4 regions of the Sulfuriflexus sp. genome follow, and region 3 is predicted to be linked to each of the others. Evidence: predicted binding sites of a transcription regulator. Region 3 holds the regulator's gene; each other region holds the start of a gene.
What was found. The regulator sigma-54, encoded in region 3, starts transcription at its own class of promoters, with help from an activator protein. The targets are predictions, from matches to a motif close to TGGCANGNTNCNTGCTT.
Positions count from the first base shown of each region.

Region 1: a site for sigma-54 is predicted at 1,565-1,581, ahead of RQ738_RS01225 (TorF family putative porin). Genes of this name have one in related genera too.
Region 2: a site for sigma-54 is predicted at 1,778-1,794, ahead of RQ738_RS07180 (pilin). Genes of this name have one in related genera too.
Region 4: a site for sigma-54 is predicted at 2,010-2,026, ahead of fliL (flagellar basal body-associated protein FliL). Genes of this name have one in related genera too.

Region 1 covers NZ_JAVVES010000004.1:41,506-45,560, reverse strand. The annotation lists gene RQ738_RS01235 (YifB family Mg chelatase-like AAA ATPase) at 1-1,096, opposite strand, end outside; gene RQ738_RS01230 (accessory factor UbiK family protein) at 1,142-1,387, opposite strand; gene RQ738_RS01225 (TorF family putative porin) at 1,665-2,363, shown strand; gene glnK (P-II family nitrogen regulator) at 2,425-2,763, shown strand; gene RQ738_RS01215 (ammonium transporter) at 2,781-4,052, shown strand.
Region 2 covers NZ_JAVVES010000029.1:26,299-30,353, reverse strand. The annotation lists gene RQ738_RS07185 (sigma-54 dependent transcriptional regulator) at 49-1,440, shown strand; gene RQ738_RS07180 (pilin) at 1,885-2,319, shown strand; gene RQ738_RS07175 (hypothetical protein) at 2,774-4,055, shown strand, end outside.
Region 3 covers NZ_JAVVES010000010.1:5,408-9,462, forward strand. The annotation lists gene hprK (HPr(Ser) kinase/phosphatase) at 1-630, opposite strand, end outside; gene ptsN (PTS IIA-like nitrogen regulatory protein PtsN) at 632-1,096, opposite strand; gene hpf (ribosome hibernation-promoting factor, HPF/YfiA family) at 1,117-1,458, opposite strand; gene RQ738_RS02805 (RNA polymerase factor sigma-54) at 1,493-2,980, opposite strand; gene lptB (LPS export ABC transporter ATP-binding protein) at 3,068-3,793, opposite strand; gene lptA (lipopolysaccharide transport periplasmic protein LptA) at 3,790-4,055, opposite strand, start outside.
Region 4 covers NZ_JAVVES010000018.1:31,549-35,603, reverse strand. The annotation lists gene fliI (flagellar protein export ATPase FliI) at 1-42, shown strand, start outside; gene fliJ (flagellar export protein FliJ) at 39-485, shown strand; gene RQ738_RS05040 (flagellar hook-length control protein FliK) at 570-1,796, shown strand; gene fliL (flagellar basal body-associated protein FliL) at 2,060-2,605, shown strand; gene fliM (flagellar motor switch protein FliM) at 2,608-3,633, shown strand; gene fliN (flagellar motor switch protein FliN) at 3,626-4,039, shown strand; gene fliO (flagellar biosynthetic protein FliO) at 4,051-4,055, shown strand, end outside.

The sequences.
Region 1 (4,055 bases), on a different contig from region 3:
GTTCCACGCTGCAATGGCAGCGCCCGGCCGGGTCACCGAGATAGCCACAGGGGCAGGGGTTCATTGCGGCAATAAGCTGAAAGCGCGCAGGAAACTCAGCCTGCCGCGCGGCGCGCGAGATCGAGATATAGCCACTCTCGAGCGGTTCGCGCAACACCTCGAGCACGCGCCGCTCGAATTCAGGCAACTCATCAAGAAACAGGATGCCATGATGGGCGAGCGAGATCTCGCCGGGGCGGGGCTGGCTGCCACCACCCACGAGTGCCACCGCCGAGGCGGTGTGATGCGGAGAACGGAAGGGCCGCTGACGCCAGAGGTCGGGGTCGAAACCCTGCGAGCTGACAGACAACACCGCCGCGGATTCAAGGGCCTCGTCCTCGCTCATGTCCGGCAGAATACCGGGCAGGCGTTTCGCCAGCATGGTCTTGCCGGTGCCGGGCGGGCCGATCATGATCAGGTTATGGCCCCCGGCGGCGGCGATCTCCAGCGCCCGCCGGGCATGATGCTGGGCGCGCACCTCGGCAAGGTCATCAGTGTGAAGCGGCTGACAGTTATCGGGCCGGCCGTGCCGGGCGGGCAGTCGTGCTGTGCCGTTCAGGTGCGCACAGACCTCGAGCAGGTGTTGCGCTGAATATTGCCTGGCATCCTGGATGAGGCTGGCCTCGGCGGCGTTTTCAGCGGGCAGGATAAGCTGGCGACGCGCCTGGTGGGCGGCAATGGCGATAGGCAGGGCACCGCGTATGGAGCGCAACTGTCCGGTCAGTGCCAGCTCACCGCTGAATTCATAATCAGCAAGCTCGGGGGCCTCGAGCTGGCCCGAGGCGTGGAGGATACCGAGTGCGATAGCGAGATCGAAGCGCCCGCCCTGCTTGGGCAGGTCGGCCGGTGCCAGGTTGATAGTGATGCGGCGTGCCGGGAAGTCAAAATTGGAGTTGATTATCGCGCTGCGCACGCGCTCCTTGCTCTCGCGAACCTCGGTTTCAGCCAGCCCCACAATCGAGAGCGCGGGCAGACCATTGGAGATGTGGATTTCAACACTGACCAGCGGTGCGGTGATACCGGCCGCAGCGCGGCTGTAGACAATAGCAAGCGACATACCTGACTTCCTTGTTCGTTAGCACAAGCATCCTGCCCATGCGGTTTATGTCTTGTTTTCGAGTTCCTGCAAACGTGTTATCAGCGCCTCGAGCTTTTCCCGGGTACGGGCCAGCACGGCAGCCTGAACATCAAATTCTTCACGAGTAACCAGGTCCATACGCGACACAGCAGCAGAAATGGCCAGACGCAGGGTCTCGTCGAAGTCTTCGCGCGCCGTTGCCAGGCCGTCCGGCAGGGACTCGCGTAACTGGCGTGTCAGATCATCTATAAGGTTACGTGTTTCGTTCATAAGTCCATCCAGTGTGACTGATGCCCAAGTGTAACCAAAAAATCTGGACAGTGACGATTATTTCAGCACCAAAACGGGGCACCAATATTGTGCACTGAGATTTATTGGTGCAGGTATTTCCCCATATGGCGTCCAGTGAATTGGATAACTTATTGTAATTATTAAAAAATAATTACTTGGCATAGCTTGTGCAATTAGCAGTGCAAGTGGTAAACGACTTCCACCCGGTTTCATTTGGCAGACCCTAATTTTATCAAAAGCGTCAGGAGATAGAGACATGAAAAAGACATTAACAAGCATTGCGGCAGCAACCCTCATGGCCGGCTCAGGCCTGGCTATGGCCGAGGTGGAGTTCAGCGGCAATGTGGCATTAACAACCGACTATGTATTCCGCGGCATTTCCCAGACAGATGGCCCGGCCGTTCAGGGCGGATTCGATATGGCCGTATCAAACGGCCTGTATGCCGGTATCTGGGCATCCAACCTGGACTTTGGTGACGATGCCGATATCGAGGTCGACTACTACGCCGGTTTCGCTGGTGAGCTTAGCAACAAGCTCGGTTATGACGTCGGCGTGATCTATTACGACTACCCGAGCTCTGATGCCGCCAGGGCAGGAGATTACGATTTTACCGAAGTCTATGGTTCCCTGTCTTATGACTTCGGCCCGGCCGCGGTCAGTGCCGGCCTGAACTACTCGAGTGACTTCTTCGGCGGCACCGGCGACGCGACCTACACCACCGTGGGCGTGGACATTCCGCTGATGAACGATTTCGCCCTGGGCCTGCACTACGGCTTCCAGGATATCGATGATGGTCAGGATTACGACGACTGGAAGGTCGGTCTGAGCAAGTCGATGGGCGGCTTTGATTTTGCCCTCGATTACACCGATACCGATCTGAATGACAGTACGAATTGTGGTAATGCAAATATTTGTGATGACCGCTTCATCTTCACCGTTGCAAAGAGCTTCTAAACATTAGCCATGCTTGAGCCCCGCTTGCTGCAAGTGGGGCCAACCGGCAGGAGGAATAAAAATGAAATTAGTAAGCGCAATTATTAAACCCTTCAAGCTCGATGATGTGCGGGAAGCGCTATCCGAAATCGGCGTGCAGGGGATAACAGTTACAGAAGTAAAGGGGTTCGGTCGTCAGAAGGGGCACACCGAGTTATACCGCGGGGCGGAATATGTCGTCGATTTTCTGCCCAAGGTGAAGCTTGATGTCGCCATCAATGATGATCTGGTTGAACAGGTGCTTGAGGCCATTTCAAAGGCTGCCAATACCGGCAAGATCGGTGACGGCAAGATCTTTGTCTTTGACCTGGAGCAGGCCGTCCGCATCCGTACTGGCGAGTCCGGTCCGGAAGCGCTTTAACAACAGGAGTAAGCAAGATGGAAAATAATATTTTTGAATTGCAGTATGCCATCGATACCTTTTACTTCCTGGTATGCGGCGCGCTGGTAATGTGGATGGCAGCAGGTTTCTCGATGCTGGAGGCGGGCCTGGTCCGGTCCAAGAACACAACGGAAATCCTGACCAAGAACGTCGTCCTGTTTGCGATTGCCTGTACGGCATACATGGTTGTCGGTTACGAGATTATGTATGACGGTGGCCTGTTCCTTGAAGGCATCGCCGGTGGCGAAAACCTGACCAAGGATGCGCTTGCCGCATCGGCGGCAAACGGCTTCGGTGGGGATTCGGTATATTCCAGCGCCTCTGACTTTTTCTTCCAGGTGGTGTTCGTGGCAACCGCCATGTCTATCGTCTCTGGTGCCGTTGCCGAGCGCATGAAGCTGTGGGCCTTTATCCTGTTCGCCGTTGTCATGACTGCCTTCATCTACCCGATGGAAGGTGCCTGGACATGGGGTGGCAAGTCAGTATTCGGCATGTTCAGCCTGGGTGATGATTTCGGCTTCTCCGACTTTGCAGGTTCAGGCATTGTGCACATGGCCGGTGCTGCAGCCGCACTCGCCGGGGTACTGTTGCTTGGCCCGCGCAAGGGCAAGTACGGCCCAGACGGACACGTCAATGCGATTCCAGGTGCCAACCTGCCGCTGGCCACGCTGGGGACCTTCATCCTCTGGATGGGCTGGTTCGGCTTTAACGGCGGTTCGGTGCTGAAGCTGGGTGATATGGCAAGCGCCAACTCCGTGGCCATGGTGTTCCTGAACACGAATGCCGCTGCCGCCGGTGGTGTCATTGCCGCGCTCATCATCGCCAAGCTCATGTTCGGCAAGGCCGACCTGACCATGGCCCTGAACGGTGCCCTGGCTGGCCTGGTCGCCATCACTGCCGAGCCTTCCACACCAACCGCGCTGTCTGCCACCCTTATCGGTGCTGCCGGTGGTGCTCTGGTCGTGTTCTCGATTGTCGCTCTCGACAAGATGAAGATCGATGACCCGGTCGGTGCCATCTCGGTTCACGGTGTCGTCGGTATGTGGGGGCTTATGGCCGTACCACTGACCAACAGCGGCGCAACCTTCGGCGGCCAGTTCGCCGGCCTGTTGACCATCTTCATCTGGGTCTTTGCTGCCAGCCTCGTAACCTGGTTCGTGATCAAGGCCGTGATGGGAATCCGCGTCAGCGAGGAAGAAGAGTACGAAGGTGTCGATCAATCCGAATGCGGCATCGAGGCCTATCCGGAGTTTGTATCCACTAAATAATAA
Region 2 (4,055 bases), on a different contig from region 3:
GGAGAGGGAATTAACGGGACAGCAGTGTAAAGCCCTATAATAAAAAATATGGACAAATACCTAGCCCTCATCGTTGATGACGAACCGGATATTCTCGAACTGCTGGAGATGACCCTCTCGCGCATGGACATCGACTGCCAGAGTGCCGCCGACATCGCCACCGCGCGCGGGTTGCTCGACAGGCACGATTTCGATCTGTGCCTCACCGACATGCGCCTGCCGGACGGCGATGGCATCGACCTCGTGCGCCACATGCAGCAACTGCACGCGAATGTCCCGGTGGCGATGATTACCGCGCACGGCAACATGGAACTGGCGATTACCGCGCTCAAGGCCGGCGCCTTCGACTTTGTCTCCAAACCGGTCGACCTGGGCGCGTTACGCAAGCTCGTCAACACGGCCCTGAAGCTGTCACACAAGACGCATAACAAAGCCCCTGACCGGTCTGCCAATCAACCTGACGCGGCCGCGGAATCTGCCACGCTGCAACTGCTCGGCGATGCCGACATCATCCAGCGCACCCGCGAGACCATCAAGAAGCTCGCCCGCAGCCAGGCGCCCGTATATATCAGCGGTGAATCCGGCAGCGGCAAGGAACTCGTCGCTCGCCTGATCCACGAACTCGGCCCGCGCGCCGACAGGGCCTTTGTGCCGGTGAACTGCGGCGCCATCCCGCAGGACCTGATGGAAAGCGAGTTCTTCGGCCATAAAAAGGGCAGTTTCACTGGCGCGGTGAGCGACAAGACCGGCCTCTTCCAGGCCGCTGATGGCGGCACCCTGTTTCTCGACGAAGTGGCCGAGCTGCCCCTGCACATGCAGGTCAAGCTACTACGCGCCATCCAGGAAAAGTCCGTGCGCCCGGTCGGCGAACAGCGCGAGACCCCGGTCGATGTGCGTATCCTCAGCGCCACCCACAAGGACCTGGCCGCGCTGGTCAGCGAAGGCAGCTTCCGCCAGGATCTGTTCTACCGCATCAATGTTATCCAGTTAGCCGTGCCCAGCCTGCGCGAACGCAGCGGTGACATTCCCCTGCTCGCCGGGCACATTCTCGGCAAGCTGGCCGCTGAAATGGGCCTGGCCACGCCCCGGCTCACCCCCGAGGCGCTGGACGTCCTGGCCGGGTATCCCTTTCCCGGCAATGTCCGTGAACTGGAGAACATCCTCGAGCGCGCCATGACCCTGTGCGAGGGAGAAGCCATTGAGGTCGCCGACCTGCACCTGCCTGCGGCCCATACACCCACTGCCGCCGACGAAAGCCTGCTCATGGCCGACCTGGATGGCGAAATGCCGCTGACGGATTACCTCGATTCAATCGAGAAGGACGCCATCCAGCAGGCCCTGGAACAGTCCCGTTTCAACAAGACCGCGGCGGCGAAAAGGCTCGGCATCACCTTCCGCGCCCTGCGCTACCGGCTGAAGAAGCTCGGCCTCGAAGAATAGCCACCCATAATCGTAGGTCGGCTTAGGAACCGGAGGTGACGTGACCGTAGCGCAGCGTAGAAAATACTTGATGAAACGCTGAAAGCGGTTCTGAAGTGAAGCCGACGTGCCCATGTGAAGAAATGCGTCGGATTACGCTGCGCTAATCTGACCTACAAAACTACAGAACTGACGCTCAGCGTCACATTCTGCCCTGCAGGTTTCACTGGCAAGGAAAAATACCGGCATCCAGATGCCAAAACCGCATCCAACCCATCACGACAAACAAATAATTTACACCAATATTTCAATTACTTAGTCTACCACAGGTCGGGTGAGCACCTGCCAACCACCCGTTTGGCACAGCCCTTGCTCCAGTTACGGGTAAGTGATGAAACAGCGCCGCTGTTAACGCGCCAATTCAGAACACGACAACCCAAACAACTGAATTTTCAGGAGAGCATAATGAAAAACGTACAACAAGGTTTTACACTGATTGAATTGATGATCGTTGTCGCGATTATCGGTATTCTCGCCGCCATCGCCATCCCTGCTTATCAGGATTACACTATTCGCGCAAAAATCACTGAGGGGGTAGGGGCACTGGCTGCAGCAAAAACTTCAGTCTCTGAGTACTATATCTCTGAGGGTGGAATGCCTGCAACTGCTGCTCAAGCTGGTGTCAATACTGGCGCTATCGGTGATTATGTCGCGGGTGTCGCTTACACGCAAACAAGTACCACAGTAGGTGTTGTCCAGGTAACACTCGCCGCCTCAGGTCTCGGTACTGCAAATGGCACAACGTTTAAATTGACCGGTACAGGTAGTGCCCAAGGCGTCTCATGGGATTGTTCGAAAACTACTACGCCCGAAAAATTCTTGCCGGCGAATTGCCGATAATAAACCTGAGGAATTACGGATAATCCTGTAATTCTGAAAGCACTTAGGTATTAGCACAAATAGGCCCCTCGTTATGAGGGGCCTATTTTATTTGGCTATTTATTATAAACAAAAGGTTCACAAGCACGAACCCCAAAACCCCCTATCTAATCGGCTTATAAGGCATGGCTACAACAAATCCAAACTATACTCAGTGGCCTTATACGCCCGCTCCTTCATGAGGCCTGCCCGCCAATGCTGGCGCCGCCAATCGGGGCAAATAATTTCGGAAGAGACCACTCCGGCAGCCCCTTTGTTTATGCCTGCATCAGTACATTAACGAAAGCCAGTACACCGGATAAAACGTACTCTTTTCACCGGCGCTTACTGGTAATAGCATCTTACCCTCATATATACTGTCATAATGCCGACGTTGACCAGACCCCGGGCGGGCTCAAGACAAGTTACAGCCACCATGCATAACAATAAAACACGGCTTCCTCACCTAAACAGCAAGCTCCTCTTGTTAATTGTGCTACTACTGACCATCGCCCTCTACTTGCCCGGGCTTAACGGGCCCTTCCTACTCGATGACTTTACAAACACCCTTCAGCTCAGAATGGCCGAACTGAACTGGCAACAACTCTTACCCTTGTCCTTTTCACTGGAAAACGGCCCGCTTCTACGCCCACTGGCCAATGCCAGCTTCGCTCTGAATTTTATCTTTTTTGGTGAAGACCCCTTAAGCTTCAAGGTCACCAACCTAGCGCTGCATTTATTTACCGGCATTCTACTTTACCTAGTCGGCAAGAATATTCTCCACCGCTGCCTGCAGGGCAGGCCCGGCGAAAAATGGGCCAGTTCAATCGCACTCGTTGCCGCTTCAGTATGGTTACTCCACCCCTTGCATGTCAGCACGGTGCTCTATGTCGTGCAACGCATGGCCCAGCTTTCAACCCTGTTCACCCTGCTTGCAGTCCTGGCCTATATCTATGGCCGTGAACGCATCAGTCAAGAAAAAAGGTTTGCCTATACCCTTATTCTACTGGGCTATTTTATATTTGGCCTGCTGGGGATGTTCTCGAAAGAGACTACGGTACTCCTGCCCGGTTATATCCTGCTCATCGAGGTATTCGTATTCAGATTTCGCACACCTGCCACACAGGCAGGGGTTCGTGATACCCGATTCCTGACCACTTTCGGCATGATTACCATACTGCCCATTGCGCTTGGCTTGGCTGTTTATATTTTAAAAAATGATACCTTTCTTGCCGGTTACATACACCGCGACTTTTCTCTGGGGGAACGCTTGTTGACAGAAAGCCATGTCCTCTGGGGTTATATAAAACAATATTTCTCTCCACAATTATCCGAGATGGCATTGCACCATGATGGCTACCCCGTCACCTCCACTTTCGATACCCTGACCATCCTCGCCATTACCGGTTTGCTGGGGCTTGCCATCACGGGTCTACTGCTCGTCAGAAAAGAACCCGTCATTGCCTTGGGTATTTTCTGGTTCCTGTTATCCCACGCACTTGAATCCACGGTTTTTCCACTAGAGATCAAGTTTGAACATAGAAACTATACAGCGATGTATGGTCTGCTTCTGGCCGCTATCTATGGACTTTACCGTTTCACTGCCTCCACAAGCTATGCGCTATATGCCAAGGGCTTTCTGGGCATGTTTATGTTACTACTATCCTTCCAGACCTTTAGCCGTAGCAGTATATGGGCCACCGAGGATACGCTATTCC
Region 3 (4,055 bases):
AAAGTTCTTGATCGGTGGCGGACAGATGCCGCTCAGGGTATCCGGAGCAACGCGGGAAAACTCCGGCGCGTCGTCGGCGATCAATCGGTGGCCACGGCTGATTAGTTCAAGCGCAAGTTCACTTTTGCCGACACTACTCTCGCCGGTGAGCAGAACGCCAATGCCGATGACCTCCATGAAGACCCCGTGCACGGTCGTGCTGTCGGCGATACTGTGCGACAGGTAATACTGGAGATTGTTTACCAGGAACTGGCTGTTCTGGGGCGAGCGAAACAGCGGTAACCCGGTGTTTTCCGAACGCGTGATAAAATCATCCGGTACCTCTATGTCATTGGCGATGATAATACACAGGGGATTGCCTTCATAAAGACGATTCAGCGATTCTGTGCGCCCCTCTTTATAGAGATTATTGAAGTACTCAATTTCGCGATAGCCAATGATTTGAATGCGGTGCGGATGAATGAAGTTCAGGTGTCCGACATAGGAAATATCGGGCTCGTTTTCCGCTGATATCTGTTCACCATCAAACTGGATAATGCGGTTTTCGCCACTCGTGCCGGCGACGTGCTCGAGCTTGAGCTTTTTACGATGCCTCTCGAACAGGGTTTTGACAGAGATACTCTTGGTCATATCATTCCGCGGCGGGTTGCCAGTCAGTAATCAGATTATATAGTTCTTCCTCGCTCTGCGCGTGACGTAGTTGTGCACAGAATGGCTCATCGCTGAACATCTTTGCCAGGTGGGCAAGGATTTGCAGGTGTTCCTCGGTCGACTCAACAGGGACCAGAAGGCCGAACAGAAGGTCAACCGGTTGGCCATCAATGGCATCGAAATCGATGCCTTGAGACAGATGGATAAAGGCTCCAATGGCCTTGTTGCCGGTCGCGATGCGACCATGTGGTATGGCCACACCATGGCCAAGGCCAGTACTACCCAGGCGTTCACGCGATAGCAGGCTATCGAAGATCTCACCCTGGGTAAGACTGGCATCGGCATTCAGCATGAGTGCACTGACTTCCTCCAATGCACGTTTCTTACTTGCCGGACTCGCTGCACAACTGATGCGGTCTGCTGTAAGGATATCGCTGATTTTCATATTACCTCGATTATTCTTGGTTATTCAGTTTCCTGAGGTTCCTGGATTTCCTGATCCTTCAGGCTGTTTCTGGCACGATGGTCAGTGGCTTTTTCCTTGTGCTTGATAATCTGCCGATCAAGCTTGTCGGTCAGTGAATCGATCGCAGCGTACATGTCTTCATCAACAGATTCCGCAAACAGGTTGTGGCCCGCTATATGGACAGTGGCTTCGGCTTTCTGGCGGAGTTTTTCTACACTTAGAATAACGTGCGTGTTGGTGACATTGTCAAAGTGACGCTCAAGGCGTTCAAACTTGGTGTTCACATAATCACGCATCGAGTCAGTGATGTCGATGTGATGTCCAGTGAGGTCGATTTGCATAATAGTGCTCCTCTGGTTTAGTGCTGATGCGAGATTACATCAGCCGTTTACGTTCATTGGAAGGCGGGATCGACATGGCTTCCCGGTACTTTGCGACCGTGCGTCGAGCCACGTTAATACCCTGTTGTTCAAGTAGCGAAGCGATCTTGTTATCACTTAATGGTTTTTTCGGTTCTTCTGCCGCGACAAGTTTTTTTATCAGGGCGCGGATTGCTGTCGAAGAGCATTCGCCGCCGCTGGCGGTACTGACATGGCTGGAAAAAAAGTATTTCAGCTCAAAGATGCCACGTGGTGTGTGCATATACTTGCGCGTGGTTACACGGGAAATTGTCGATTCATGCATCTCTACCGCCTCGGCGACATCATGCAGCACCAGCGCCTTCATGGCCTCTTCGCCATGCTCAAGAAAGCCTCGCTGATGTTCAACGATACAGGTCGCCACCTTGAGCAGGGTTTCATTACGGCTTTGCAGACTCTTTAATAACCAGCGTGCCTCCTGCAGGTTATCCTTCAGGAAATTGTTGTCCTCGCTGTTATCGGCGCGACGGATCATGCTGGCATAAAGGCTGTTGATACGCAGTTTGGGCGCGACATCCGGGTTTAGTTCAACCCGCCACACGCCCTTGTACTTGCGGACATAAACATCAGGAACGATGTATTCGGTGCGCTGGCTGGAAAGGTGACTGCCGGGGCGAGGGTTCAGCGAACGAATCAATGCGATGACCTGTTGCATGTCCGTTTCAGCCAGCTTCATGCGCCGCATCAGTTGCGTATAATCATGGGCGGCCAGCAGGTCGAGGTGTTCGGCGACAACGTGTATGGCCTGTTCGCGCCAGGGTGTTGCCGGGTCGAGCTGGCGTAACTGCATGAGCATGCATTCACCAAGGTTGCGGCTGGCGACACCCGGCGGGTCAAAGTTCTGTACCTGGCGCAAGACGGCCTCGACCTCATCGAGTTCGAGTTCGGGCAAGTCTTTCTGCAAACTTTCAAACAGGTCTTCGGTGCTGCTTTCCAGGTAACCGTCTTCGCCGACGGCGTCGATGATCGCGGTGGCGATAGTTGTATCGGTTTCCGAAAAGGGGGTCATGTTCATTTGCCAGCTCAGATGATCATGCAGGTCTTGTTCGTCATCACTGTTGATCTCGAATTCACGCTGGCTGAACTCGGCGTTGGCAGCGCCACTGGACTGGTAAGTACCGGTTTCGTAAATGTCATCCCAGGCGGTGTCGACGGGCAGGTCATCCGGTATATCGGTTTGCTGCATGGCCTTGTCGGTATCGGTGGTAGCGAGATTTTCCTGGGCAGAGGCTTTTTCCTTCTCGCCGTTGCTGTCGTTTTGCGGATTAGCGGGTCCCTCTTCGCTATCGCCTTCGGCGATCTCGAGCATCGGGTTGCTTTCGAGGGCCTCCTGGATCTCTGAACTCAGCTCCAGTGACGACAACTGCAACAGCCGAATGGCTTGCTGCAGCTGGGGAGTCATGGTCAGGTTCTGACCCAGACGAAGCTGGATGGACTGCTTCATGTATGGTTCGAGTCTTTCATTAGAGGCGATGTATTATCTACCTGACATTCTAGCGCAACATCTGTGCCAGTACAGGGGCTTTCGGGCCTAAAGTGTAAAATGTTGTCCCAGGTAGACTTCGCGCACCTGTTTATTGGCCAGCAGGTCTTCCGGTGCACCCTCGGCGATGATTTCGCCGGCGTTCATGATGTAGGCACGTTCACAGATCCCCAGGGTTTCGCGCACGTTATGGTCCGTAATCAAAACACCAATGCCAAGATCCCGTAAGTGTTTGATAATAGAGTTTATATCGACGACAGAGAGCGGGTCTACGCCGGCAAAGGGTTCATCAAGGAGGATAAAGTGCGGGCGTGTGGCCAGGGCACGGGCAATCTCGACCCGGCGGCGTTCCCCCCCGGAGAGGCTCATGCCCAGGTTGTCGCGGATATGCGAGATATGCAGGTCGCGCAGGAGTTCCTCGGTCTCGATGTCGATTTGCTCGGTGGATAAATCCGGCATTGACTGCAGGATGGCGCGGATATTGTCTTCGACACTGAGTTTGCGGAAGACAGAGGCCTCCTGGGGCAGGTAACCGATACCGAGACGGGCACGACGGTGCATCGGCAAGCGACTGATGTCGGCATCGTCGAGAAAGATATGCCCGGTATCGGCTGCGATCAGGCCGACTACCATGTAAAAACTGGTTGTTTTGCCCGCGCCGTTCGGGCCGAGCAGGCCGACGACCTCGCCGCTCCTGATCTGCAGGGTGACATCGTTCACTACTTTCCGCGAACGGTAGCTCTTGAACAGGTTTTCGGCGCGCAGGCTACTCATTGCTTGCCGTCTTTCTTGCCCGGTTGCAGGGTCATTTGTACGCGACCCTTCTTGCCTTCGCCATCGTCAGTCTTGCCACCGCGTGCCTCGACCGTGTCACGTTTGGAATCATAGACAATATGCTCGCCGCGGAAGATATCCCCTCCCTGAATGACATTGCCCTGACGGCGGATGATAAGGACTTCCTTGAGCGCATCATAAAACAGTTCCCGGCCCTCGGCGACGACGTCATCGGGCTTGCCATCGGGGCGTTGCTGAAAAT
Region 4 (4,055 bases), on a different contig from region 3:
GCCAACGGCATGTCTCAACATAGCCCGGTACAACAGTCATGACCAAGTCAGAACGCCTGAAACCTGTTACCCATCTTGCGGAAACCCGTGAGCGGGATGCGGCCCGGCTCATGGGAGAACAACAGCAGCACCTCGATCAGCAATACCGGAAACTCGATGAACTGCGCGGCTACCGGGCTGAATATGCTCAACGCATGCAGTCTGCCGGGACCAACGGCATCGGTGCCGGGCAAATGGTCGAGTATGGCAATTTCCTGCGTCGCCTCGATGAGGCAGCCCGCTTTCAGCAACAAAAGATAGAGGAGAGCAAGCGCCTCCTCGAGATCCGCAGCCGGGAATGGCGAGCCCTGCGGACCAGGACCGAGGCACTGAACAAGGTGGTGTCGCGGTTTCATGCCGAAGAGCAGCGTCTCGAGGACCGGCGGGAGCAAAACGAGAACGACGAGCGTGCCCAGCACCGGCGCAGCGACTTCAACAATTACTGAATAATCACGCACCACGCGGTTGTTGGCACACTCCTTGCTCCTTCCTGGGTAGAGAATATTTCAGGTGAGCACCGGAGTAAGACGATGTCTGATCAATTGCCGTTAAAAGTTGCCCCCAGCCCGGCGCCAGGTAATCATAAGGCCCCGGCGAGCGTGCTGAAAAGTGACGTAAGTGCGGATAAAAAAAGCCAATTTGGTGGCGTCCTCTCAAGCCAGGTGCAGCAACAGGGCAAAGAAAATACCGGGCCAGTCGCAGCCGACAGCAAGCTTTCCCCGGTAACGGCGAAAGCGGGGTTGCCGCAGGACGGCAAGGCCTTGCCATTACCGTTGCCGGAAAGCGCCGAGCAGCTTGAAGGGTTACTCGGTGACGCAGACCTTGAATTGGCGACCGAGGCGCTGGAGGTTAGTGCTGAAGCATCGCTGGAAACGGAGATCGTCCCCGAGGGTGATGAGAGTATCGCACTGGCCAGCCCCGTGGTGGTCGTGGACAGCAGGCCGGTAGCACCGGGCAGGCCGGAGACGGGGACCGACAAAACGACCCCGCCACCGACGCTGGCCGAAACCCTTGCCAGGCTTGCCCCCGTCTCGCCGGCGATAGAGGGCGAGGCCGCTGCTGACACCGCCCAGGCCCAGGCGGCACTGCAGTTACAGGCAGCCGAGTCACGGGAAGGCAAGGTTATTTCGCTGGTTAGCCGTGGCGATACTGAGAAACCCCCGCTGCAGATGGCCCAGGCCAACAAACTCATTGAGCAGTTCACTGAATTCAATGGCCGCCAGACGACGGCCACCAATCTTGCCAGCCCGGTCTCCGCAGGCAGCCCGGTGACGACCTCCGGCACGGCCACCACTTCCGCTACCGGCCTGCAACAGGTGAGCATTGATGTCCCCGTGCAGCATCAGCAGTGGCAACGCGCCTTTGCCGAGCGGGTGGTCTGGTCTGTGGGGAATAACCAGTCTGTACAGGTCCGTGTCAATCCGGCTGAGCTTGGGCCGATTGATATCCAGGTGAATGTGAGCAAGGAACAGACCAACATTACCTTTAATACTGTCCATGCAACGACACGCGAGACAATTGAACTGGCCATACCGAGGTTGCGGGAAATGCTGGCCAATGAAGGCCTCAATCTGGGCGATGTTGATGTGCGTCATCAGGACAGCTCCGCGGGTGGGCAGGCGGCTGCGCATGATCAGGGTAACGGTACGGAACGCAATGCCGGGCCGGGTAACCTCGAGTCACTGGCAGAAGGTCATGCCGAGGTTATGCTGCATCCGGTGATGATCAGCGAGCGCGCCGTCGACTATTACATCTGAATAACGGTTCTTCAGCCCCCGATAATCAGTAGCTTGGCGAATTTTTAACCACCGGTGTCATGTTTTTGTCGGCCCCGGTCATTGACCCGGCCGGAGACGGTCTCGCGGCGAGCCGTTTTTACCGCGCTTAACTGGCTGTTTTACATGCGTAACTTCCTGCCTGGCGCAGGATTCCTCACATTGTCCCTCACCTTCGATCCGGCTACCTCGCGGTGGCATGCGTCTTGCTACATCAGTGACCAGAAGGACGAGGAGTCACATTTATGGCAATTGACGAAGAAGATCTGGAACTTGGCGATGACGATGGCAAGCCGGTCAAATCAGGCAAGCTAAAGATAATCATTATTGTGTTGGTGGTGCTGGTCCTGATGGGGGCATCCATCGGCGGCACGCTGTACTTCCTCGGTGGGGCCGACGAGGAAGCAGTCGCAGAAGACACTGCTGGCAAGACCGCGAACAAAAAGGCGCAGGCCAAAGATGCCGGCAACACGAAGGTTATCTACCATCCCTTCGATCCACCTTTCGTGGTGAACTTTGAAGACAAGGGTGTGGTGCGCTTCCTGCAAATCGGCCTGAGTGTCATGACGCACGATGAAGCAGTGGTAGAGAGTCTGAAACAGCATGACCCGGTTATACGCAATAACCTGGTGCTGTTGTTCAGCAGCCAGAGCTTCAAGGACCTGAGTTCGCGCGAGGGCAAGGAAAAGCTTCGCACGGAAACCCGCAAGGAAATCCAGTCGGTTCTGCAGAAGTACACCGATGACAAGGGTATTCAGGAAGTCTTCTTCACCAGTTTTGTGATTCAGTAGCCATGTCTGTCAACGATTTACTCTCGCAGGAAGAGATTGATGCACTGTTGCACGGCGTATCAAATGGCGATGTCGAGACAGACGGTGACGATGGTGGCGATGACGGTTCAACCCGTTCATACAACTTTGCGGTTGAAGACCGCATCGTACGCGGCCGCCTGCCCACGCTGGAAATGATCAACGAACGTTTTGCCCGCCTGTTCCGTGCCAGCCTCTTCAATCTGCTGCGTCGTTCTGCCGAGATATCGGTCGGCAGTGTGCAGATGATGAAGTTTTCCGAATATATTCACAGCCTGTATGTGCCGACCAGCCTGAACCTGGTGAAGATGGCGCCGTTGCGGGGTACGGCATTGTTTGTCCTTGACCCCAAGCTGGTGTTTATCCTGGTGGATAATTTCTTCGGTGGTGTGGGACGACACGCGAAGATAGAAGGTCGCGAATTCACGCCGACAGAACTGCGCATTGTGCAGGTGGTGCTGGCGGATATCTTCAAGAGCCTGGCTAGCGCATGGAAACCGGTATTTGATATTGACTATGAGTACCAAAGCTCTGAAGTCAATCCGCAGTTTGCGAATATTGTCAGCCCGACCGAGGTTGTCGTATTAACCAAGTTTACCATTGAGCTTGACGGCGGCGGCGGTGACCTGCACATCACGATGCCTTATTCCATGCTGGAACCTATTCGGGAACTCCTCGATGCCGGCGTGCAGAGTGACCGCGCAGAAACGGATACGCGCTGGATAACCGCGCTCCGCGAGGAAATAAAAAGTGCCCGGGTAGATCTGAACTGCCAGCTGGCTGAAGCAGAACTTACCCTCCAGGAAATCATTGATATGAAACCTGGCGACATTATCCCTATCGATATGCCGAAGACGGTGTTACTCCGCTCGGGTGGTATTCCCATATTACGTGGGACCTATGGTGAGGCACATGGCAATAAGGCCGTGAAGATTACCCGTCCGGTTGAGAGGCCGGAAAGTAAACAACTTGTTGAATTGATACCGAAGAAGGACGTGTCGAATGAATGATACAACTGACGAGAACAGTCAACCGACTGAGGATGCTGAGGATATGGCCGCCGCCGCGGCCTCGACGGATGAGGCGGTCCCGACAGATGCCCCGGCGGCTCCTGTAGATCATTTGCAGGATGATGCTGCCGAGGTAACCGATGAGGATGCCAATATCGAAGTGATTCTGGATATCCCGGTTACCATCGCCATGGAGATTGGCCGTACCACCATCAGTATCCGCAACCTGTTGCAGTTAAACCAGGGTTCCGTGGTTGAACTGGACCGGCTTGCCGGGGAGCCAATGGATGTCATGGTAAACGGTACACTGATCGCGCACGGCGAAGTCGTGGTCGTGAATGACAAATTCGGGATCCGCCTGACTGATGTGGTGAGTGCCGCCGAACGACTGAAGAAACTCAAATAAGTATCGCCTGCATGAC